Regions from separate parts of the Bacillus safensis genome, predicted to be linked through region 1. Evidence: a T-box and tRNA genes for the amino acid it is inferred to sense, from the RefSeq annotation. Region 1 holds a T-box; the other holds one or more tRNA genes.
What was found. The T-box of region 1 lies ahead of proS (proline--tRNA ligase). A T-box ahead of a tRNA ligase gene usually reads a tRNA of that ligase, here a tRNA-Pro.

Region 1 (12,293 bases):
GTTTTTATTAACTTTATCCATTGTGTTATCCTATTACAAGTTGTTGTTTATCCTAGTATAATTAATACTCTTTTAAAGGGAGATCTAAATGAAACCTGAAACTAGACTTCAAGCGTTATCAGAATTTCTAAAAAACCAACGTTCGAAAATTACGCCCCAAATGGTTGGTTTACCTGTAGGAACCCGCAGAAGAACACCAGGACTGAGAAGAGAAGAAGTGGCTCAACTAGCCGGTGTGAGTCTTACTTGGTATACATGGTTAGAGCAAGGCAGAGATATAAAAGTATCCACTTCGGTATTAGATGCTATTTCTCGAGCATTACAATTAAATAACGATGAAAGGAGATATTTGTACGCTTTAGCGTTAGAGGAAGGAGTGAAACAATCCTTTATCATTGAGAATGAGAAGGAAATCAGTCCGGCTTTAGTGAAAATTTTGCAGGAGCTTCGTTATTGTCCAACAATTATATCTGATAGAAGAAGTCAGATTGTTGGGTGGAATCAAGCAGCAGCTAATGTATTTTTGGACTTTGAACAAATCGTCCCAGCAGAAAGGAATATCATCCGCTTACTATTCGCAAGAAAGGAATTTAAAAGTTTAGCGGTGAATTGGGAGCATTTTGTTAGAGGATATATCGCCATATTTAGAACGTATTATGGACAGTATGTGGCGGATGACTGGTATGAGCAATTTATAGAAGAAATGGAGCAGGCATATCCTGAATTTCGTAAAATTTGGAATGAAAATGAGATCAGCTATGCGCCTGAAGTATTAATTGAATTTCGTCATGCTAAGGCAGGTAAAATGTTGTTTAACCTCACTTCATTACAAGTGTATGGGGATACTGATTTAAGATGCAGTGTCTATACTCCGGTTGAGGATACTGATACGGAGCTTAAGTTAAAACGTTTAATTGAAGGGTAGATATCGTTTGGATGAAGTTATTGAGTGTATTTAATATAAAATAGATCCTATGCAAATCAGTGACAAGGGGCATAACCGATGCTGACAAGCACCGGTTTATTTTCACGTTTGGCATTGTCGAAAGTCTTTTTGCCCCCAAGCCTATATCGTTTCTGGTAAATGATGTTTATACATCTCAATAGCATCTGTATGTTCTTTTAAAACGCTCATTGTCTTTGGATGTGGTTTAACATATATCAAAGGATAGTCGACTTCATCTAATTCTTGTTGGGTATGAAAAGCTAATCTTTCATGATCAAGTGAGAATTGAGCATCAATTCCTGTTTTGTTGCCGCGAGAGTCTAATCGAATCCATTTATTAAGTGATTGCAGAAATACTGCATTTAATGCATGAATACAATATCCTTTATCTGGCGTATCGAACAACATTAATCGCTGGTAACAGAAACCTGTGGGTATTCCTTGTGAGCGCAATAGAGCAGCTAATAGGTTGGACTTTGCGTAGCAAATTCCCTCTTTAAATGTTAATACCTCTGATGCATGACAAGTCACTCGTTTGGATTGAATATCCCATGTATGGGGAATTTCATCTCGAACAAACTCATAGGCTACTTTTGCTTTTTCTATTTCTGTCTGCAAAGGGTTGAAAAGTTCATTTGATTTTGCTCGAATAAGAGGATGAGAATAATCAACTTCAGCTAGTTCACATAAATAATCATCAAAATTTTTAGATTCACATGTCAAGTTCATTATAATGTCCCCTTTTCTCTATACTTTTACCGCAGGAGGTCTATTTCTTCACCAACACATATTGTAAGTTTTCTAATTCAAACATATCAATCAGTTCATCGATCTCTTTAAAATCGATATGTTTTCCAAACCGTTTTTTGCTTAGGTCAATTTCTACATCCAATTGATCGTCCTTTTCTTTCGTTTCCAGTTCATCTAGACAAGAATAGATTTCGATGCTTTCTCCTTTTGACAGCTCTTTTTCAATGAATTTAAAAAGTGCACGAAGAGAATGAATGATGCCTAATTCATAAACAAAAGGATGCGTGAATTTGTTTCTTACCGCTTCATAGACGGGATCTAGATAATCAATGTGAATGCCTTCGAAATCCTCTTCTGTTTCAAATACTTCTATCAAAAGTTCTTCTTTTTGATAGGTTTTTGGCTTTTTTTGTTTTTTATCAAACATGTTGATATTGAGTTCAGAGAATGGTTTATAGGTAGGATTTTGACCAATGGTACCAAGCGGCAGTTCTTTGTTTGATCCGATATAATGATGTAAAGTCATGGGCTGTCCTCTTTTCTTCAATGATTTCTCGTTCGTTGATTATTTTCTTTTTATCAATAAATGGTGGAATGTGCAATTCTTTTCACATACGTTTTCTACAAAAGAGAAAGGCAAGTCGTTTGACTAAATACCTCTTAGGGTATACTATCTGTTCATAGAAAAAATAGAAAGGGGTATTTGTGAATGGAATATAATCAACAGATGAAGAACCGTCTTCGCCGGATTGAGGGGCAGATTAAAGGGGTTCTTGCGATGATGGAGCAGGGAAAGGATTGCCGCGAGGTGGTGACGCAGCTGTCTGCATCACGCAATGCCATTGATCGTGCAATGGGTGTGATTGTGAGTACAAATCTTGAGCAATGTGTCCGTGAAAGTCTTGAACAAGGCAAGGATACGGAAGGTCTTGTGAAAGAAGCGGTTGAGCTATTGGTGAAAAGCCGGTAAGAAATTCTTCAGCCTTTGAAGGTTGACGGATTTTTTTACTTGTTATAATATACCCTTACCGGTATGTGTATATATTTTTTGTTTTCTATATACCCCCATGGGTAATTGTGAAGGAGGAGCAAGATGGCAGAACAGAAAAAACGCACGACGATTGTGCTATTTAGTGGAGATTATGATAAAGCAATGGCGGCTTACATTATTGCCAATGGTGCAGCGGCCTATGATCATGAGGTGACGATTTTTCATACCTTTTGGGGGCTGAATGCCTTGCGCAAGGATGAAATGGTGCCAATGAAAAAAGGTTTTTTAGAAAAAATGTTTGGCAAGATGATGCCGCGCGGGGCTGATCGAATGGGCATTTCAAAGATGAATTTTGCTGGAATGGGTCCGAAGATGATTAAGCACGTCATCAAAAAGCACAATGCCATGACCTTGCCGCAGCTCATTGATATGGCGAAGGAACAGGAGATTAATCTCGTAGCATGTACAATGACGATGGACCTTTTAGGGCTGCAGGAGAAAGAATTATTAGATGACATTCAATATGCTGGTGTGGCGGCGTATTTAGCAGAGGCTGAAATTGGGAATGTGAATTTATTTATTTAGTGAGGTGATGAAATGATTCAAACGATTTTGTTCATCCTGGTGATTGGCTTACTTATGAGCCGTTTCCTGCCGGCACGAGGTGTGAACCAAATAGATGCAGCCGATATGAAAAAAAAGCTGAAAAGCAAAGGTCAACAGCTCATTGACGTACGATCTCCAGTAGAATTTCAAACAAACCATATAAAAGGATTTCGAAACATTCCTTTACCTCAGTTAAAAGAACGAGCTTCTCAGCTTGAGAAAAATGAAGAGATCTATGTCATATGTCAAAGTGGAATGAGAAGTATGCAGGCAGCGAAAATATTGAAGAAGCAAGGATTTACTCATATTACAAACATCAAGGGTGGTATGAATGCTTGGCATTAAGCACGCATAAAAATATACCCCCACCCCTATATAAAGGAGGACATCACATGCAGCAACCAACAGTCATTTTAGATGCAAAAGGATTGGCATGCCCGATGCCGATTGTGAAAACAAAAAAACAAATGAATGAGCTTTTGCCAGGAGATGTGCTTGAAGTGCAAGCTACCGATAAAGGATCAGCAGCGGATTTAGCGGCTTGGTCAAAAAGTGCCGGTCATGAGTTTTTAGGAACAAGAGTAGAAGGACAGGTGCTTCATCATTTGATTCGTAAGGGCGGAGCGCAAGAAGAAGAGGGGGAGCCCATGATTTCGGAAATATCTTTGAATGCCTTTCAACAGAAGGTAAAAGAAGATCAATCTCTGTTTATTTTGGATGTAAGGGAGCTGGATGAATACGAAGCGGGGCATATCCCAGGAGCCGTTCATATCCCGCTTGGTGAGGTGGAAGATCGTGCAGAGGAGTTAACAAGAGAATCGGATATCTATCTCATCTGTCATTCAGGCAGAAGAAGTGAATTAGCTGCGCAAAAGCTAAAAGAGAGAGGATTTCAACAATTAATCAATGTGGTGCCAGGCATGAATAGCTGGACAGGAGCCATTGAAAAATAGGAGCTGAATAAAACATGACGGTAAAAGCCATGACTGCAGAGCAGTTAACAAAAAAGATCGTGGGCAAAGAGCCGCTCTTTTTGCTAGATGTGCGAAACCAAGCAGATGTGCAGGACTGGAAGATTGAAGGGGAAGCAATCGTTGATATGAATGTGCCTTATTTTGATCTGCTTGACGGAGTAGAGGGCCTTTTACAGTACATTCCTAGTGACCGTGAAGTGCTGGTGGTTTGTGCCAAGGAAGGTTCCTCTATCCTGGTGGCGGAGATGCTGTCAGAGGCTGGCGTGCCTGTTCATTATTTGCAGGGCGGCATGAAGGCATGGAGTGAGCATATAGAGCCAGTGAAAATAGGTGATTTAAGCGGCGGCGGAGAGCTGTATCAATTTGTACGGATGGGCAAAGGGTGTCTGTCCTATATGATCATGTCCAATGGAGAAGCCGCGGTTGTGGATGCAGCTCGAATGACGGAGGTCTATATTGATTTTGCGAAAAAGCATGATGTCTCTGTGACGCATGTGATGGATACTCACCTTCATGCAGATCATATTTCTGGTGGGAAAAAGCTGGCTGAACTAACTGGTGCTGCCTACTGGCTGCCGTCAAAAGATGCAGAAGAGGTAACCTTTGAATATGAACGTCTTGAAGAAGGACAGCGGATAATAATTGGAACAGCTTCTATTGATATTCAACCCATTTATTCCCCGGGACATACGATCGGCTCAACATCTTTTATCGTAGACAATCAATATCTTCTTTCAGGTGATATTTTGTTTATTGATTCAATTGGAAGACCTGATCTTGCTGGAATGGCGGAGGACTGGGTAGATGATTTGAGAGAGACGCTTTATGAACGGTATATGGCGTTTTCAAAGGAATACATCGTTCTGCCTGCGCACTTCATGACCAAAGAAGAAATGAATGAAGACGGCAGTGTTTGGAAGGAGCTCGGCTCACTTTTAAAAGAAAATCATGGGCTTCATATTGAAGATCAACATGTGTTTAGAAAGATGGTGACGGAAGGTCTGCCTGCACAGCCGCATGCTTTTCAAGAGATTCGTCAAGCCAATATGGGGAAGCTGAACCCAGGTGTGGAAAAGCAGCGGGAAATGGAAATGGGTCCAAACCGTTGTGCGATTCGGTAATGTCCAATAAAATAAGAGAAGAGGAACAATCAAATGACATCAGATCAAATTTTAGACGTAACAGGGCTCGCATGCCCAATGCCGATTATTCGAACGAAGAAAAAAATGAACGACTTGGCGGAAGGTCAAGTTTTAGAAATACATGCAACAGATAAAGGGGCTAAAGCTGACTTGGCCGCATGGGCGAAGTCAAGCGGACATGAATTGATCGCGCAGACAGAAGAAGGTCACGTGCTGAAGTTCTGGGTGAGAAAAGGGTCCTAAAGGATGTAGGGGTATCTGCTGAAGATCCCCTTTTCCTTTTGCAAAGGAGGAGACCAGCGTGGATTTTGCGTTATTGATTACACTTTTTATCATCGGATGTATTGGTTCCTTCTTATCAGGAATGGTGGGGATTGGGGGATCGGTGATCAACTATCCCATGCTGCTTTATATCCCGCCTCTTTTTGGTGTGATGGCACTATCAGCACACGAGGTATCAGGGATTGGCGCCATTCAAGTGCTTTTTTCGACGCTGGGTGGTGTACTCGCTTATCGGAAAAGCGGATTTTTACATCGCTCGCTGATTTTATATATGGGAAGCAGTATATTGGCGGGCAGCTTATTAGGCAGTTATGTATCACATTTTATGCCGGAAAAAGGAATGAACCTTATCTATGGATTACTCGCCATTGTGGCGGTTATTCTCATGTTGATTCCGAAAAAAGGACAGCGTGCAGACGCAGAGGGAGAAGTTACTTTTCATAAAGGGCTGGCATCAGCTATTGCCTTTGTGATTGGCAGTGTTTCCGGGGTATTAGGTGCAGGCGGCGCATTTATTTTAGTGCCTGTGATGCTGTCTATTTTAAAAATTCCTGTACGGATGACGATTGCATCGTCACTTGCGATTACGTTTCTTTCTGCGATAGGCGCATCGACTGGAAAGGTATTGACGGGTCAGGTCATGCTTCTTCCTGCGATTGTGCTGATGGCGGCAAGTTTGGTGGCAGCTCCGATTGGTGCGAAGGTCGGTCAGAAAATCAACGCCGTCTACTTGCAATGGGCACTTGCTGTAATGATTACAGCGATAGCGGTCAAAATTTGGCTGGATATTTTATAAAGAAAAGACCAACAGAGTAAACATGTTGGTCTTTTTTATTTGACGTCATCGTGCTCGATATACGTTTCTAGTGCGGGGTGATACTCTTTTTGATAATGAAGGTTGGGACATGTTTTCACGACTTTGCCTTGCAGGGCATTGGACTTTGAGACTTCTAATGCTGTTCTACATTTAGGGCAGCGTTCGGCAAAGAATGAGGGCCAGCGTTTCATATATCACCACTCCAGTTAAAGTCTTAAAAACCGATTATATTAATAAGAATTATAGGGGATCGTGCAGGTGAGGTCAATGGGTGTTTGGGTCTTTTTAACAAAAAAAGAAGCATCATGAGAGATGCTTCTTATTGTTTATATTCTTAATAGGCTTTCGCCCAGAACACCATATCAGATGCAGGTTTTCCGCAGCAGACACATGTGTCAGAAATGGTTTCCTGTTCGAATGGGATACAGCGTGAGGTGGCACCTGTTCTTTCTTTAATGTCGTTTTCACAGGCTTCATCACCGCACCACATGGCTTTAATCAATCGGTTTTCTGTCGCAAGAATTTGCTCGATGTCTTCGATTGTGAGGGCTTGTGATGTTTTTTCATGTAATCGTTCCTTCGCCTTTTCGAACATGGTCCGCTGGATGTCTTCAAGCGTTGCTGTGATGGTTTGTTCAAGTGCATCTAATGTGACAGCTTGCTTTTCACCAGTGTCTCGTCGTGCGAGCATCACTTGTCCTTTTTCGATGTCCTTTGGTCCTACTTCTACACGTAGCGGAATACCCTGCATTTCACATTCGTTGAATTTCCAGCCTGGCTGTTTATCGCTTGCATCGATGTCAGCACGTGCGATGCGGGCGAGGCGATCCTTCAATTCGTAGGCATGATCCAGCACCCCTTCTTTATGAGAAGCGATTGGCACGATACGCACTTGGGTTGGTGCAATATTTGGCGGGAGGACGAGCCCTCTGTCATCGCCATGCACCATGATCATAGCGCCGATAATTCTTGTTGTGAAACCCCAAGAGGTTTGCTGGACATGCTCTAGTTTTCCTTCACGGTTTAAGAATTCGATGCCAAATGCTTTGGCAAATCCGTTCCCGAAGAAATGAGAAGTGGCCGTTTGAAGCGCTTTTCCGTCATGCATCAAGCTTTCAACCGTATAGGTGAAGCGAGCGCCAGCGAATTTTTCCTTCTCTGTTTTTCTCCCTTTAATGACAGGAATGGCGAGGAGATCTTCGCAAAGAGAAGCGTAAGTGTGAAGCATTCTTTCTGTTTCTTCAATCGCTTCTTGCTCAGTCTCATGGCACGTGTGTCCCTCCTGCCATAGGAATTCAAGGGTTCTAAGGAAGGGACGTGTTGTCTTTTCCCAGCGGACGACATTGGCCCATTGGTTATATAGCTTTGGTAAATCGCGGTAGGAATGAATAATGTTTTTGTAATGCTCAGCGAACAGCACTTCAGAGGTTGGTCTGACGCAGAGCCTTTCTTGTAATTTGGATTCACCGCCATGTGTGACCCACGCCACTTCAGGAGCAAAGCCTTCGATATGATCTTTTTCCTGCTGCAGCAGGCTCTCTGGGATAAAGAGGGGCATATAGACATTCTCATGACCCGTTTCTTTAATCTGGCGGTCAAGTTCGTCGCGAATATTCTCCCAAATTTTAAAGCCGTACGGCTGAATGATCATACTGCCTCTCACGCTTGAATAATCGACGAGCCGCGCTTTTGTGACAACATCTGTATACCACTGGGCAAAGTCGTCTTCCATGCTTGTAATTTTTTCAACAAATTGTTTTTTTGACATTGCAGGTTCCTCCTTTTTTAAAACAAAAAAGCTGTACTTTAAGTTAGGGACCATTCCTGGTGGTACCACCCTAATTTAAAGCACAGCTTTACACTCAATCATGATAACGGTATGAACCGCTGTATGAAACAGAACTAAATCGGCAGGTTCACTTGAAGATGTCAGTAGGAACTTCTCAGCACCGTTCCCTCTCTGTTAAAGATCGATTCAAGCTACTATTCCAGATCTACGTTGATCCTTGTTCGTTGATTTTTCATCAGTTTACCTGTAAATGGGGGAGAAAGCAAGCTGTTCTGATTCCTTTTACAGCGCCTTTTGTTTAGGTAACGGAATGGCAGTATTTTTCTATTTTTACAGCTTGCGAGTTATGTAAGGCTGTGCTAATATATGTGAAGAAAAAAATAGACTTGTATAACCTCAATAATATGGTTTGAGGGTTTCTACCAGGATCCGATAAATCCTGATTACAAAAGCGCGCTTTCCTTTTTTGTAATCAGGGTTTTTTTGTTTGTCTGCACCCTGTATCAAAAGTGAAAGCGATGATATACAGAAGGGATGTTAGACATGAACTGGAGAGTATATTTATTAGCCGTTTCTACTTTTGCGGTTGGATTAGTTGAGCTTGTGGTTGGTGGCATTCTGCCAAGTCTTGCAGAGGATTTGAATGTGTCTCTTGCAACAGCCGGACAGCTCATTACGGTATTTGCGATTGTGTATGCCATTTCAGCACCCGTGCTGCTGACTGCGACAGCCAAAATCGAACGAAAGCGCCTTTACTTAATCGCGTTATTGGTGTTTACAATAGGAAATGTGTTCACTTATTTTAGTTCGACCTTTGCCCTTGTCATGATATCTAGGGTGTTGATTGCGATGAGTACAGCGCTTGTGGTGGTGTTGTCTTTGACGATCACTGCCAAATTGGTGGAACCAGCGCATCGTGCGAAAGCATTAGGGCTGATTTTTATTGGTATTAGCTCCTCACTTGTTCTCGGTGTGCCGATCGGTATTTTTATTACAGAGAGCTTTGGCTGGAGAGTGATGTTTTTAGGAATCAGTATTCTTTCTGCCATATCGATGGTGCTGATCTATTTTCTATTGGAAAAAATGCCTGTTGAAAAAGTGACGCCTCTTAGAGAACAGATTCGTTCTTTAGGGCATCCGAAAATTTTTAGTGCACACTTGATCAGTTTGTTTATGCTTGCAGGCCATTATATGCTTTATTCTTATTTCACTCCATTTCTGATGGAAGTTCTGCATATGACCCCGTTTTGGATTAGTATTTGTTATTTGATCTTCGGACTTGCGTCTATAGGCGGGAATGGGTTTGGCGGCTGGCTCAGTGACAAACTGGGTTCAGGAAAAGCCATTTTGCTTGTGACTATGGCGTTTGCGATCGTCATGTTTATCCTTCCTTATACAGCGGGGGTGTTCGCGCTCTTTATGGTCATGGTTGTCCTTTGGGGAGCGCTCAGCTGGGCACTGACGCCTGCTTTGCAGAGTTATTTGATTCAAACAGATCCTGTCACGTCTGATATTCAGCAGAGCTTAAATACATCTGCCTTGCAAATCGGCATTTCGATTGGATCAGCGGTTGGCGGAGTCATGTTTACGATGACCGGTTCCTCTGTTGATCTGGCTAAATTCGGTGCTGTGTTTGTACTGATTGCCTTTAGCTGTGCGGTGATTTCGCTGAAGAGACCGCCGCTTTATATGGATCGTCAGCATCATGCTGAATAGCTGCCTAAAGATAGGCAGCTTTTTTATGTTCATTTCAAAGGGAAAGTACCTTTCTATTCAAAGACGGCCATTTCACCGATTGGTTGGAAGCCGGCACGTTGATAAATATTTTTGCCGTCTGCTGATGCTTGTAAGATGACACATTTTTGTTTATTCTCTGTCTTGGTCAAAAGGTAATGAAACATGTCACTGCCAAGTCCTTTGCCGCGGTGTTCTGCCCTTGTTATGACATCATAAATACCGTAGCTGTCGTTTGTCTCGAATAATAAGCCTGTTGTGACCGGCTTATGGTGTTCATATCCCACGAACATGCGAGCTTTTGAGTGCAATGCTTCAATCGAAAAACGCTGGAAATAATCTTCTAAGGCGGCGGCCTCAGTCGATCCTTTGAATAGTTCAATAAAGATATGTGTGTAATCAAATAGTGTCTGCTCATCAAGTACTTCCTTGATTGTAAGTGATGAGGATGTGACTGGATCAATGTCACCTGTATGCTCAAGCATCATGATGGTATTGCGTTCGACCTCTTGAAGGTGATATTCCTTTAATAAATCAGCCCAATCAGGATGGAGTAAACGGTGATCGACCCATGTGCTGAAGATGAGTTTCTGTGACCGCATGTGTTCAATGGCAGCTTTCACTTTTTTTGGATCTTGGATTTGAGCTGATGTCGGTAAGAGCAAATTGAACGTGTCAGTCGATATTTGAGTATTGGATAGAACGAAATCGTCCGATGCAAGGAAGGTCCCGTTCACAGCAGAGGAAAACAGATGTATCTTTTCTTCTAATTGGCGAATGGCCATTAGTTGTTCAGGTTTCATTTAGCTCACCTTTTCATTATGATAAATTGAATGACATCCCCATGATTATAGCATGTGACAGGATGAGGGGAATCTAGTATAAAAGTACATATACAATTTTAAGGTCTGATGACCTATTATTTTACTAACAACCACATTTCTTTTGACTCCTTTCTTCATTATTAGTACCATTTTATTAACCAGTTAAGAGTGGAGGTTCAGATGGAAACAAAAGAGCAGATTGTATTAAAAGCGATTCAAGATCTGATTATGCATAGGGAAAAGAGACGGAATGATCCAACAGATCCACTGATTACCACGACTGATACACTCAAACAAGAATGGACACTCACACAGCTTCACATTTTATCGATGATTCAAGCCAATCCAAACGAATCAAACAATACATTTCTATCTCAACAACTAAAACTATCAAAGCCAGCTATTACAAAGGCTGTGAAAAAACTAATTGAAAAAGGCATGGTGGACTATTGCCACCGGCAGGGTGATAAGAAATCTGTCTATTATTCTTTGACAGAGGAAGGCAAGCAATTGGCAGCGCTTCATGATGAGCTGCATGAAAAAGCAGTCACGTCCTATTTAGAATTTCTTCAGCAGTTTCATGAGGATGAATTACAAGTAATTGAACGCTTCTTAAAAGCTTGGAAAGAAAAGATATAGATAAAAAACCGAAACCATCGTAAAAAGGAGATGGTTTCGGTTTTTTATGGTAAAATTAACATATATTGATGTTATTTGAAGCCATGAAGAAAGGGAGGGAGCTCATTGGAGAAAGAAATGATAGAAAATTATAAAAAATACGTATTCATCATGCCATTTGTGGGATTGTTTGTCAGCTTGATATTATTTGTTTATTTTTTTGGTATTGCAGGACCTGGAGAACCAATTTGGGCTGCTGCTTTGTATTGTGCTCTGCCCTTTTTGGTGAATACGATATGTTTCTTGCCTGTATGTATTTATTTTAAAGTCAGCAAAAAAAATGAGGAACATACATGATTGTCGTCAGTGCTTGTCTTGCTGGATTGAAGGTTCGTTATAATGGCAGCCATCGATTAGATCAGCGAATTGAGGAGCTTGTTGAGGAGGGAAAGGCAGTCACAGTTTGTCCTGAGCTGCTTGGCGGCCTTTCCACGCCAAGGCCTCCCGCAGAAATCATTGGCGGAGACGGACATGATGTATTACAGGGCCTCGCCTCCGTGATCGATGTACATGGAAATGATGTTACGGAGATGTATGTAAAAGGCGCGAAGGCCGCGCTGGAACAGGTTCAGTCTTTGAAAGCGACGGCGGTTGTGTTAAAAGAGTACAGCCCTTCCTGCGGCAGCCGGATGATTTATCGCGGAGATTTTAACGGGGGGACAAAAGCTGGAGATGGAGTGACATCCGCCTTGCTTAAACAGCACGGAATTCAGGTATTTTCTGAGGAGGATGATTGGACTTCACTGTTTTTATAAGTGTG
Region 2 (12,293 bases), 120 kb from region 1:
GGTAGTTGGGGGTTTCCCCCTGTGAGAGTAGGACGCCGCCAAGCTTCTATTAGGATCAGTTCCAGTCGGAACTGGTCTTTTTTGTGTTTTTGAATGACTTGCTTCTATATAATAGGTTCGTAAAGTGAGAATACGTTGTTCCTTCAATTTAACACTTCAGTCATCATATGAACCAGCAGCTCAAATTATCAAGGGTCATTAAAAGCATAGAAAACCTCTCCTTGGACTAAATAGACGTAAAGAGGTGATGTACAGGGTCACGAGATAGAAAGGCACCCTCACCCCAAAGGGGATAGTCAGCTATTGCTAAATTTTTAACTTAAAAGGAGAAAGAAACAATACTAATATTAATTCTCCTGGTAAAACTTTATATCGATGATAAGACTGTTGAGTGTTTGAAGCAGCAGAAAAATTAATGTGAAACGATTTGTTGAAAAATAGTAAAGACCAGTAATTATTTTTACACTTTTTTAGGCAAAAAAGATTTCTCAGAAAAATAAAATAATAATAGAATTTCTTTTTTGGATGTTTTTTATCCAGAGATATATGAAATAAAACAAGGATATGAAAGCTTCGAAATTGCTGTATTTGCAATGATAGAGCCATATAAGCGCTCTTTTTAACAAAAAAACATAAAAAAATGAAAAAAAGGCTTTTAAAATGATGAGACAAGTGGTAAAATTCTTTAGGTGCCTTAACGAAAAGGTGAAAAAACAGCTTTAAAATAAATTCAAAAATTATTTTAAAAAAGTCTTTACAAACAATATCTTATCGTTATATAATACTATTTGTCAGATCGAGAGACACTTCGAAACGACACAATATGGAGGATTAGCTCAGCTGGGAGAGCATCTGCCTTACAAGCAGAGGGTCGGCGGTTCGAGCCCGTCATCCTCCACCATATTTATTCTTACATAATGTTAGGATAGATAAAGCCGGTGTAGCTCAACTGGTAGAGCAACTGACTTGTAATCAGTAGGTTGGGGGTTCAAGTCCTCTTGCCGGCACCACTTTCATATGGTAAGATAGACAAGTCGTTTTTAAAGCGAGCCATTAGCTCAGTTGGTAGAGCATCTGACTTTTAATCAGAGGGTCGAAGGTTCGAGTCCTTCATGGCTCACCATGTTTCATGCGGGTGTGGCGGAATTGGCAGACGCGCTAGACTTAGGATCTAGTGTCTTTATGACGTGGGGGTTCAAGTCCCTTCACCCGCATTGCCAAATAAAATAAAGAAATCCTGTAATGCGGAAGTAGTTCAGTGGTAGAACACCACCTTGCCAAGGTGGGGGTCGCGGGTTCGAATCCCGTCTTCCGCTTATACCATCCACGCCGGGGTGGTGGAATTGGCAGACACACAGGACTTAAAATCCTGCGGTAGGTGACTACCGTGCCGGTTCAAGTCCGGCCCTCGGCATTATAAATAAGCGCCCGTAGCTCAATTGGATAGAGCGTTTGACTACGGATCAAAAGGTTAGGGGTTCGACTCCTCTCGGGCGCGCCATTAAGATCGGGAAGTAGCTCAGCTTGGTAGAGCACTTGGTTTGGGACCAAGGGGTCGCAGGTTCGAATCCTGTCTTCCCGACCATCTTTTATGGGGCCTTAGCTCAGCTGGGAGAGCGCCTGCCTTGCACGCAGGAGGTCAGCGGTTCGATCCCGCTAGGCTCCACCAATATGATCTTTGAAAACTAAACAAGACAAAACGTACCTGTTAATTCGAGTTTTTATAAAAAAATCCTATGAAACTTCATAGGTAGTCAGTCAAACTGGCGAAAAGCAAAACTTCGGTTTTGTATTTTTTCGGAGAGTTTGATCCTGGCTCAGGACGAACGCTGGCGGCGTGCCTAATACATGCAAGTCGAGCGGACAGAAGGGAGCTTGCTCCCGGATGTTAGCGGCGGACGGGTGAGTAACACGTGGGTAACCTGCCTGTAAGACTGGGATAACTCCGGGAAACCGGAGCTAATACCGGATAGTTCCTTGAACCGCATGGTTCAAGGATGAAAGACGGTTTCGGCTGTCACTTACAGATGGACCCGCGGCGCATTAGCTAGTTGGTGGGGTAATGGCTCACCAAGGCGACGATGCGTAGCCGACCTGAGAGGGTGATCGGCCACACTGGGACTGAGACACGGCCCAGACTCCTACGGGAGGCAGCAGTAGGGAATCTTCCGCAATGGACGAAAGTCTGACGGAGCAACGCCGCGTGAGTGATGAAGGTTTTCGGATCGTAAAGCTCTGTTGTTAGGGAAGAACAAGTGCCAGAGTAACTGCTCGCACCTTGACGGTACCTAACCAGAAAGCCACGGCTAACTACGTGCCAGCAGCCGCGGTAATACGTAGGTGGCAAGCGTTGTCCGGAATTATTGGGCGTAAAGGGCTCGCAGGCGGTTTCTTAAGTCTGATGTGAAAGCCCCCGGCTCAACCGGGGAGGGTCATTGGAAACTGGGAAACTTGAGTGCAGAAGAGGAGAGTGGAATTCCACGTGTAGCGGTGAAATGCGTAGAGATGTGGAGGAACACCAGTGGCGAAGGCGACTCTCTGGTCTGTAACTGACGCTGAGGAGCGAAAGCGTGGGGAGCGAACAGGATTAGATACCCTGGTAGTCCACGCCGTAAACGATGAGTGCTAAGTGTTAGGGGGTTTCCGCCCCTTAGTGCTGCAGCTAACGCATTAAGCACTCCGCCTGGGGAGTACGGTCGCAAGACTGAAACTCAAAGGAATTGACGGGGGCCCGCACAAGCGGTGGAGCATGTGGTTTAATTCGAAGCAACGCGAAGAACCTTACCAGGTCTTGACATCCTCTGACAACCCTAGAGATAGGGCTTTCCCTTCGGGGACAGAGTGACAGGTGGTGCATGGTTGTCGTCAGCTCGTGTCGTGAGATGTTGGGTTAAGTCCCGCAACGAGCGCAACCCTTGATCTTAGTTGCCAGCATTCAGTTGGGCACTCTAAGGTGACTGCCGGTGACAAACCGGAGGAAGGTGGGGATGACGTCAAATCATCATGCCCCTTATGACCTGGGCTACACACGTGCTACAATGGACAGAACAAAGGGCTGCAAGACCGCAAGGTTTAGCCAATCCCATAAATCTGTTCTCAGTTCGGATCGCAGTCTGCAACTCGACTGCGTGAAGCTGGAATCGCTAGTAATCGCGGATCAGCATGCCGCGGTGAATACGTTCCCGGGCCTTGTACACACCGCCCGTCACACCACGAGAGTTTGCAACACCCGAAGTCGGTGAGGTAACCTTTATGGAGCCAGCCGCCGAAGGTGGGGCAGATGATTGGGGTGAAGTCGTAACAAGGTAGCCGTATCGGAAGGTGCGGCTGGATCACCTCCTTTCTAAGGATATATGGAGCAGCGTACGTTTTCGTCTTGTTTAGTTTTGAAGGATCATTCCTTCAAAACATGTCTCTAGCGAGACAGGATTGTTCTTTGAAAACTAGATAACAATAAGTAATACATTCACATTGAATGCAATGCAAAGTTCATCACACATAGTGATTCTTTCTAAAGTAAGAAATGGTTAAGTTAGAAAGGGCGCACGGTGGATGCCTTGGCACTAGGAGCCGATGAAGGACGGGACGAACACCGATATGCTTCGGGGAGCTGTAAGCAAGCTTTGATCCGGAGATTTCCGAATGGGGAAACCCACTGCTCGTAATGGAGTAGTATCCATACTTGAATACATAGAGTATGAGAAGGCATACCCGGGGAACTGAAACATCTAAGTACCCGGAGGAAGAGAAAGCAAATGCGATTCCCTGAGTAGCGGCGAGCGAAACGGGAACAGCCCAAACCAAGAGGCTTGCCTCTTGGGGTTGTAGGACACTCTATACGGAGTTACAAAGGAACGATATAAGCGAAGAGGTCTGGAAAGGCCCGCCAAAGAAGGTAACAGCCCTGTAACTGAAATGTTGTTCTCTCCAGAGTGGATCCTGAGTACGGCGGAACACGTGAAATTCCGTCGGAATCCGGGAGGACCATCTCCCAAGGCTAAATACTCCCTAGTGACCGATAGTGAACCAGTACCGTGAGGGAAAGGTGAAAAGCACCCCGGAAGGGGAGTGAAATAGATCCTGAAACCGTGTGCCTACAAGTAGTCAGAGCCCGTTAACGGGTGATGGCGTGCCTTTTGTAGAATGAACCGGCGAGTTACGATCCCGTGCAAGGTTAAGCAGAAGATGCGGAGCCGCAGCGAAAGCGAGTCTGAATAGGGCGCATGAGTACGTGGTCGTAGACCCGAAACCAGGTGATCTACCCATGTCCAGGGTGAAGTTCAGGTAACACTGAATGGAGGCCCGAACCCACGCACGTTGAAAAGTGCGGGGATGAGGTGTGGGTAGGGGTGAAATGCCAATCGAACCTGGAGATAGCTGGTTCTCTCCGAAATAGCTTTAGGGCTAGCCTCAAGGTAAGAGTCTCGGAGGTAGAGCACTGATTGGACTAGGGGCCCCTACCGGGTTACCGAATTCAGTCAAACTCCGAATGCCGATGACTTATCCTTGGGAGTCAGACTGCGAGTGATAAGATCCGTAGTCGAAAGGGAAACAGCCCAGACCGCCAGCTAAGGTCCCAAAGTATACGTTAAGTGGAAAAGGATGTGGAGTTGCTTAGACAACCAGGATGTTGGCTTAGAAGCAGCCACCATTTAAAGAGTGCGTAATAGCTCACTGGTCGAGTGACTCTGCGCCGAAAATGTACCGGGGCTAAACGTATCACCGAAGCTGCGGACTGTTCTTACGAACAGTGGTAGGAGAGCGTTCTAAGGGCTGTGAAGCCAGACCGGAAGGACTGGTGGAGCGCTTAGAAGTGAGAATGCCGGTATGAGTAGCGAAAGACGGGTGAGAATCCCGTCCACCGAATGCCTAAGGTTTCCTGAGGAAGGCTCGTCCGCTCAGGGTTAGTCGGGACCTAAGCCGAGGCCGAAAGGCGTAGGCGATGGACAACAGGTTGATATTCCTGTACCACCTCCTCACCATTTGAGCAATGGGGGGACGCAGGAGGATAGGGTAAGCGCGGTATTGGATATCCGCGTCCAAGCAGTTAGGCTGGGAAATAGGCAAATCCGTTTCCCGTAAAGGCTGAGCTGTGATGGCGAGCGAAATTTAGTAGCGAAGTTCCTGATTCCACACTGCCAAGAAAAGCCTCTAGCGAGGTGAGAGGTGCCCGTACCGCAAACCGACACAGGTAGGCGAGGAGAGAATCCTAAGGTGATCGAGAGAACTCTCGTTAAGGAACTCGGCAAAATGACCCCGTAACTTCGGGAGAAGGGGTGCTTCTTAGGGTGTTAAAGCCCCGAGAAGCCGCAGTGAATAGGCCCAGGCGACTGTTTAGCAAAAACACAGGTCTCTGCGAAGCCGTAAGGCGAAGTATAGGGGCTGACGCCTGCCCGGTGCTGGAAGGTTAAGAGGAGCGCTTAGCGTAAGCGAAGGTGCGAATTGAAGCCCCAGTAAACGGCGGCCGTAACTATAACGGTCCTAAGGTAGCGAAATTCCTTGTCGGGTAAGTTCCGACCCGCACGAAAGGCGCAACGATCTGGGCACTGTCTCAACGAGAGACTCGGTGAAATTATAGTACCTGTGAAGATGCAGGTTACCCGCGACAGGACGGAAAGACCCCGTGGAGCTTTACTGCAGCCTGATATTGAATGTTGGTACAGCTTGTACAGGATAGGTAGGAGCCTTGGAAACCGGAGCGCTAGCTTCGGTGGAGGCATCGGTGGGATACTACCCTGGCTGTATTGACCTTCTAACCCGCTGCCCTTATCGGGCAGGGAGACAGTGTCAGGTGGGCAGTTTGACTGGGGCGGTCGCCTCCTAAAATGTAACGGAGGCGCCCAAAGGTTCCCTCAGAATGGTTGGAAATCATTCGCAGAGTGTAAAGGCACAAGGGAGCTTGACTGCGAGACCTACAAGTCGAGCAGGGACGAAAGTCGGGCTTAGTGATCCGGTGGTTCCGCATGGAAGGGCCATCGCTCAACGGATAAAAGCTACCCCGGGGATAACAGGCTTATCTCCCCCAAGAGTCCACATCGACGGGGAGGTTTGGCACCTCGATGTCGGCTCATCGCATCCTGGGGCTGTAGTCGGTCCCAAGGGTTGGGCTGTTCGCCCATTAAAGCGGTACGCGAGCTGGGTTCAGAACGTCGTGAGACAGTTCGGTCCCTATCCGTCGCGGGCGCAGGAAATTTGAGAGGAGCTGTCCTTAGTACGAGAGGACCGGGATGGACGCACCGCTGGTGTACCAGTTGTTCTGCCAAGGGCATCGCTGGGTAGCTATGTGCGGACGGGATAAGTGCTGAAAGCATCTAAGCATGAAGCCCCCCTCAAGATGAGATTTCCCATTCCGCAAGGAAGTAAGATCCCTGAAAGATGATCAGGTTGATAGGTCTGAGGTGGAAGCGTGGTGACACGTGGAGCTGACAGATACTAATAGATCGAGGACTTAACCTATATTCTAATGTGAAGCATGAACATTGTTATCTAGTTTTGAGAGAACATTCTCTCCATCAGGTTTGGTGGCGATAGCGAAGAGGTCACACCCGTTCCCATACCGAACACGGAAGTTAAGCTCTTCAGCGCCGATGGTAGTTGGGGGTTTCCCCCTGTGAGAGTAGGACGCCGCCAAGCTTCTATTAGGATCAGTTCCAGTCGGAACTGGTCTTTTTTGTGTTTTTGGGAGGTTTGACACCATATAAATGTGGAAATAATATTGTTAGTTGAGCGATTATCTTGAAAAATTGATCGAAAAAATTTATAGTAAGATTAAAGTCAAATATAGTCAAAGTCAATGGAGGAGGAGGAGGAGTGGCACAAAATATTTCTGATATCATCGAGCAGTATTTGAAGGAAGTCTTGGATCAGAACGGTCGAGAAATATTAGAAATTAAACGCAATGAAATTGCAGATAAGTTTCAATGCGTACCTTCACAAATAAACTATGTTATCAATACACGCTTTACGAGCGAGAGAGGCTATATCGTTGAAAGTAAGCGTGGCGGCGGTGGCTATATCCGCATCATTAAAGTCAAAATGAATGATGAAGTCGACTTATTGAACAATATTATTTCCCAAATATATCATCGTTTATCACAGGCTGCATCTGATCATATCATCATGCGTCTTGTTGAAAATAACATTTTATCTGAAAGAGAAGCTAAGATGATGATTAGTGTCATGGACCGTTCTGTATTGCATATTGATTTACCTGAACGTGATGAACTGCGTGCTCGGATGATGAAAGCGATGTTAAATGCTTTGAAATTAAAGTAAAGCGGGTGAAAAGATTGATTTGTCAAGAATGTAATGAGAGACCAGCCACTTTTCACTTTACGAAAGTTATAAATGGAGAAAAACAAGAAATGCACATATGTGAACAATGTGCAAAAGAAAACAGTGATTCATATGCTATGAGTGGAAACCAAGGTTTCTCGATTCACAACCTATTATCAGGCTTATTGAATATTGATCCTAGCTTCACCACAAGTGCGAACAAGGGCTCGTCTATTTTTCAAGAAGCGAAAGAAGTGGATCAATGTCCTAAGTGTGGCTTAACCTTTCAGCAGTTCAGAAAAACAGGCCGATTTGGCTGTGCAGAATGCTATCGTACATTTGATCAGTATCTGAACCCTGTTTTACGGAAAGTCCATAGTGGGAATACAGTCCATAATGGAAAAGTACCAAAACGAATTGCCGGCAGCCTGCATGTTCGCCGGAAACTTGAGTTAATGCAGCAAGAGCTGAAGCAGCTGATTGAACAGGAAGAGTTCGAAAAGGCAGCGGAAGTTCGAGATCAAATTCGTGCATTAGAGCATGAGCAATCTCAGCAGAGGGAGGGAGATTAACGTCATGTCGCTCCAGCATTTTATTCAAGACGCTCTTAGTCAGTGGATGAAACAAAAAGGACCAGAAAGTGACATTGTTCTAAGCAGTCGTATCCGGCTAGCTCGCAATCTAGAGCATGTTCGTTTCCCAACTCAGTTTTCTCAAGCTGAAGCTGAAGCTGTTCTCCAGCAATTCGAGCAAAAGTTTGCTAGCCAGGAAGTGAAGGACATTGGAAACTTTGTTCTGATTCGAATGAATGAAACGCAGCCTTTAGCAAAGAGGGTACTTGTTGAAAAGCATTTGATTAGCCCCAATTTAGCTGAATCAAGATTTGGCGGCTGTTTGCTTTCTGAAAATGAAGAAATCAGTGTGATGCTGAATGAAGAAGACCATATTCGAATCCAGTGCTTATTCCCAGGTTTTCAGCTAGCCAATGCACTAAAAGCGGCTAATCAGGTAGATGACTGGATTGATGAGCAAGTGGATTACGCGTTTTCTGAAAAGCGAGGATACTTAACAAGCTGTCCGACCAATGTAGGTACAGGTATTAGGGCTTCGGTCATGATGCATTTACCAGCATTAGCGCTCACAAGACAAATGAATCGGATTATTCCGGCCATTAATCAATTAGGTCTTGTGGTCAGAGGAATTTATGGTGAGGGCAGCGAAGCAATAGGGAACATCTTTCAAATTTCAAATCAAATGACACTTGGTCAATCAGAAGAAGACATTGTAGATGACTTGAATAGTGTGACCGCTCAGCTCATTGAACAAGAGCGATCTGCACGAAAAGCGTTATATCAAACATCTAAAATTGAACTTGAGGACAGAGTGTACCGTTCCTTAGGAATTTTGGCCAATTGTCGTATGATTGAATCAAAGGAAACAGCGAAGTGTTTGTCAGATGTGCGGCTTGGAATTGATTTAGGTATCATTAAGGGACTTTCAAGTAATATACTGAATGAACTCATGATTTTGACTCAGCCCGGCTTCCTTCAACAATATTCAGGAGGAGCCTTAGAGCCAAATGAACGAGATATAAAACGAGCAGCGATTATTAGAGAAAGGCTGCGCTTAGAAATGCATAGGAATGGACAGGAGGATGAAACGATATGATGTTTGGAAGATTCACTGAAAGAGCTCAAAAGGTATTAGCACTTGCACAAGAAGAAGCCATTCGCCTAGGCCATAAGAATATTGGTACTGAGCACATTTTACTTGGCCTTGTACGTGAAGGTGAGGGCATCGCTGCCAAAGCGTTAGAAGCACTGGGCCTTGTTTCAGATAAAATCCAAAAAGAAGTCGAAAGCTTGATTGGAAGAGGGCAAGAGGTGTCTCAAGCTATTCCTCATTATACGCCTAGAGCGAAGAAGGTCACTGAGCTTTCAATGGATGAAGCAAGAAAGCTAGGTCATTCCTATGTAGGGACAGAACATATTCTATTAGGTCTTATTCGTGAGGGAGAGGGTGTCGCTGCCCGTGTCTTAAATAACCTCGGAGTGAGCTTAAATAAAGCACGCCAGCAAGTCCTGCAGCTGCTTGGAAGCAATGAAACAGGTGCATCTGCAGCTGGCTCTAATAGCAATGCAAATACACCAACACTTGATAGCCTGGCAAGAGATTTAACAGCTATCGCAAAAGAGGACAGCTTGGACCCTGTCATTGGCCGAAGCAAAGAAATTCAACGTGTCATTGAGGTCCTAAGTAGAAGAACAAAAAATAACCCTGTGCTGATTGGTGAGCCTGGTGTTGGTAAAACAGCCATCGCAGAAGGTCTTGCACAGCAAATTATTCATAATGAAGTGCCTGAAATCCTGCGTGATAAACGAGTAATGACCCTGGATATGGGAACTGTTGTAGCTGGTACGAAATATCGTGGTGAATTCGAGGATCGTTTGAAAAAAGTGATGGACGAAATTCGCCAGGCAGGAAATATCATTCTCTTTATCGACGAGCTTCATACACTTATTGGTGCTGGTGGAGCAGAGGGCGCGATTGATGCGTCTAATATCTTGAAGCCATCCCTAGCACGTGGAGAGCTTCAATGTATTGGGGCGACAACGTTAGATGAGTACCGTAAATATATTGAAAAGGATGCTGCGCTTGAACGACGTTTCCAGCCAATTCAAGTAGATCAGCCGTCTGTTGATGAAAGTATTCAAATCTTAAGAGGGCTTAGAGACCGGTATGAAGCACATCACCGTGTGTCTATTACAGATGAAGCCATTGAGGCGGCGGTGAAGCTGTCTGACCGTTATATTTCTGACCGATTCCTTCCAGATAAGGCGATTGATTTAATTGATGAGGCAGGTTCGAAAGTCCGTTTACGTTCGTTCACAACACCGCCTAACCTAAAAGAATTAGAGCAAAAGCTGGATGAAGTACGCAAGGAAAAGGATGCGGCAGTTCAAAGTCAAGAATTTGAAAAAGCAGCTTCTCTTCGAGATACAGAACAGCGTTTGCGTGAAAAAGTAGAAGTTACAAAGAAATCATGGAAAGAAAAGCAGGGACAAGAGAATTCAGAGGTATCTGTAGATGATATCGCAATGGTCGTTTCCAGCTGGACGGGAGTGCCTGTTTCGAAAATTGCTCAAACGGAGACAGATAAGCTTCTGAATATGGAACAATTGCTCCACTCTCGCGTGATCGGACAGGATGAAGCGGTTGTCGCTGTAGCAAAAGCGGTGAGACGTGCGCGTGCTGGCCTGAAAGATCCGAAGCGCCCAATCGGCTCCTTTATCTTCTTAGGTCCAACAGGGGTTGGTAAAACGGAGCTTGCAAGAGCACTTGCTGAGTCTATTTTCGGTGATGAAGAAGCAATGATCCGTATTGATATGTCTGAATACATGGAGAAGCACTCTACATCCAGACTTGTTGGGTCACCTCCAGGCTATGTGGGCTATGATGAAGGTGGACAGCTGACTGAAAAAGTGAGAAGAAAACCTTATTCTGTCGTTCTTTTAGACGAGATTGAAAAGGCGCATCCAGATGTATTTAATATCTTACTGCAAGTGTTAGAAGATGGTCGTCTGACTGATTCTAAAGGGCGTACCGTTGACTTTAGAAATACGATTTTGATTATGACATCAAACGTTGGAGCTAGTGAGCTGAAGCGCAATAAATATGTTGGCTTTAACGTGCAGGATGAAAGTCAAAATTACAAGGATATGAAAGGCAAAGTGATGGGCGAGTTGAAACGTGCGTTTAGACCTGAGTTTATCAACCGTATTGATGAAATCATTGTCTTCCACTCGCTTGAGAAGAAACATCTAAAAGAGATCGTGTCTCTCATGTCTGATCAATTGACAAAACGATTAAAAGAACAAGACCTATCAATTGAATTGACGGAAGCAGCAAAAGCGAAGATTGCCGACGAAGGAGTAGATCTTGAGTACGGTGCGCGTCCGTTAAGAAGAGCGATTCAAAAGCATGTAGAAGATCGACTTTCTGAAGAGCTTCTGAAGGGGAATATTGAAAAAGGTCAACATATCGTATTAGATGTGGAAGATGGAGAGATTGTCGTAAAAGCGACGGCTGCTACGAACTAATATAGTAAGAAAAAAGTGTGAGGCATACCAGTAAGGTGTATGCCTCCCTTTACTTATTTTCTGACCAGTATAAGGAGTTGTATTCTTCAATCTATGGCTAAGACAAAATCAAAATTTATATGCCAATCGTGCGGTTATGAGTCAGCCAAATGGATGGGGAAATGTCCAGGCTGCGGCACGTGGAACAGTATGACAGAAGAGGTCGTTCGCAAAGAGCCGGCAAACCGTCGAAGTGCTTTTAATCATTCTGTTCAAACCATTCAAAAACCTTCACCTATATCTGCAATTGAAACATCCGAAGAACCCCGAATTAAAACAAATTTAGAAGAATTTAACCGAGTATTAGGAAGTGGAATTGTCAAAGGTTCTCTTGTTCTCATCGGCGGAGATCCTGGGATTGGGAAGTCCACATTATTATTACAAGTATCAGCACAGCTCTCAGACAAAAATCAGAATGTGTTATACATATCTGGTGAGGAGTCCATTAAACAAACGAAGCTAAGAGCGGACCGCCTTGGCATTGAAAGCGCCTCTTTACATGTTTTGGCTGAAACCGATATGGAGTATATAACGTCTGCTATACAGGAGATGAAACCTGCTTTTGTTGTGGTGGATTCGATTCAAACCGTTTACCAAAGCGATATCACGTCAGCTCCCGGCTCTGTATCTCAAGTTAGAGAATGTACAGCGCAGCTGATGAAGATTGCCAAGACAAATGGTATTCCTATTTTTATCGTTGGTCACGTGACCAAAGAAGGCTCGATCGCAGGTCCACGCCTTTTAGAGCATATGGTGGACACAGTTCTTTATTTTGAAGGCGAGCGTCATCATACGTTTCGTATCTTACGGGCGGTCAAAAACCGATTTGGTTCAACGAATGAATTGGGAATTTTTGAAATGAGAGAGGAAGGGCTCACG

Region 2: it encodes a tRNA-Pro, which carries the amino acid that the T-box ahead of proS (proline--tRNA ligase) is inferred to sense. The anticodon was not compared.

Annotation. Positions count from the first base shown of each region.
Region 1 is NZ_CP154909.1:204,200-216,492, forward strand. Features, by position in the region: gene AAYR28_RS01155 (helix-turn-helix transcriptional regulator) at 89-925, shown strand; gene AAYR28_RS01160 (transglutaminase-like domain-containing protein) at 1,067-1,675, opposite strand; gene AAYR28_RS01165 (hypothetical protein) at 1,716-2,222, opposite strand; gene AAYR28_RS01170 (metal-sensitive transcriptional regulator) at 2,406-2,666, shown strand; gene AAYR28_RS01175 (DsrE/DsrF/DrsH-like family protein) at 2,790-3,272, shown strand; gene AAYR28_RS01180 (rhodanese-like domain-containing protein) at 3,285-3,638, shown strand; gene AAYR28_RS01185 (sulfurtransferase TusA family protein) at 3,686-4,246, shown strand; gene AAYR28_RS01190 (MBL fold metallo-hydrolase) at 4,261-5,388, shown strand; gene AAYR28_RS01195 (sulfurtransferase TusA family protein) at 5,422-5,652, shown strand; gene AAYR28_RS01200 (sulfite exporter TauE/SafE family protein) at 5,711-6,487, shown strand; gene AAYR28_RS01205 (hypothetical protein) at 6,523-6,699, opposite strand; gene proS (proline--tRNA ligase) at 6,843-8,276, opposite strand; T-box leader at 8,319-8,514, opposite strand; purine riboswitch at 8,664-8,763, shown strand; gene AAYR28_RS01215 (MFS transporter) at 8,841-10,013, shown strand; gene AAYR28_RS01220 (GNAT family N-acetyltransferase) at 10,067-10,834, opposite strand; gene AAYR28_RS01225 (MarR family transcriptional regulator) at 11,036-11,494, shown strand; gene AAYR28_RS01230 (hypothetical protein) at 11,600-11,830, shown strand; gene AAYR28_RS01235 (DUF523 domain-containing protein) at 11,827-12,288, shown strand.
Region 2 is NZ_CP154909.1:88,533-100,825, forward strand. Features, by position in the region: rRNA gene rrf (5S ribosomal RNA) at 1-44, shown strand, start outside; tRNA gene AAYR28_RS00475 (tRNA-Val) at 826-901, shown strand; tRNA gene AAYR28_RS00480 (tRNA-Thr) at 935-1,010, shown strand; tRNA gene AAYR28_RS00485 (tRNA-Lys) at 1,048-1,123, shown strand; tRNA gene AAYR28_RS00490 (tRNA-Leu) at 1,132-1,214, shown strand; tRNA gene AAYR28_RS00495 (tRNA-Gly) at 1,245-1,316, shown strand; tRNA gene AAYR28_RS00500 (tRNA-Leu) at 1,329-1,414, shown strand; tRNA gene AAYR28_RS00505 (tRNA-Arg) at 1,425-1,501, shown strand; tRNA gene AAYR28_RS00510 (tRNA-Pro) at 1,509-1,585, shown strand; tRNA gene AAYR28_RS00515 (tRNA-Ala) at 1,594-1,669, shown strand; rRNA gene AAYR28_RS00520 (16S ribosomal RNA) at 1,795-3,343, shown strand; rRNA gene AAYR28_RS00525 (23S ribosomal RNA) at 3,526-6,456, shown strand; rRNA gene rrf (5S ribosomal RNA) at 6,518-6,633, shown strand; gene AAYR28_RS00535 (CtsR family transcriptional regulator) at 6,811-7,275, shown strand; gene AAYR28_RS00540 (UvrB/UvrC motif-containing protein) at 7,290-7,847, shown strand; gene AAYR28_RS00545 (protein arginine kinase) at 7,852-8,943, shown strand; gene clpC (ATP-dependent protease ATP-binding subunit ClpC) at 8,940-11,375, shown strand; gene radA (DNA repair protein RadA) at 11,469-12,293, shown strand, end outside.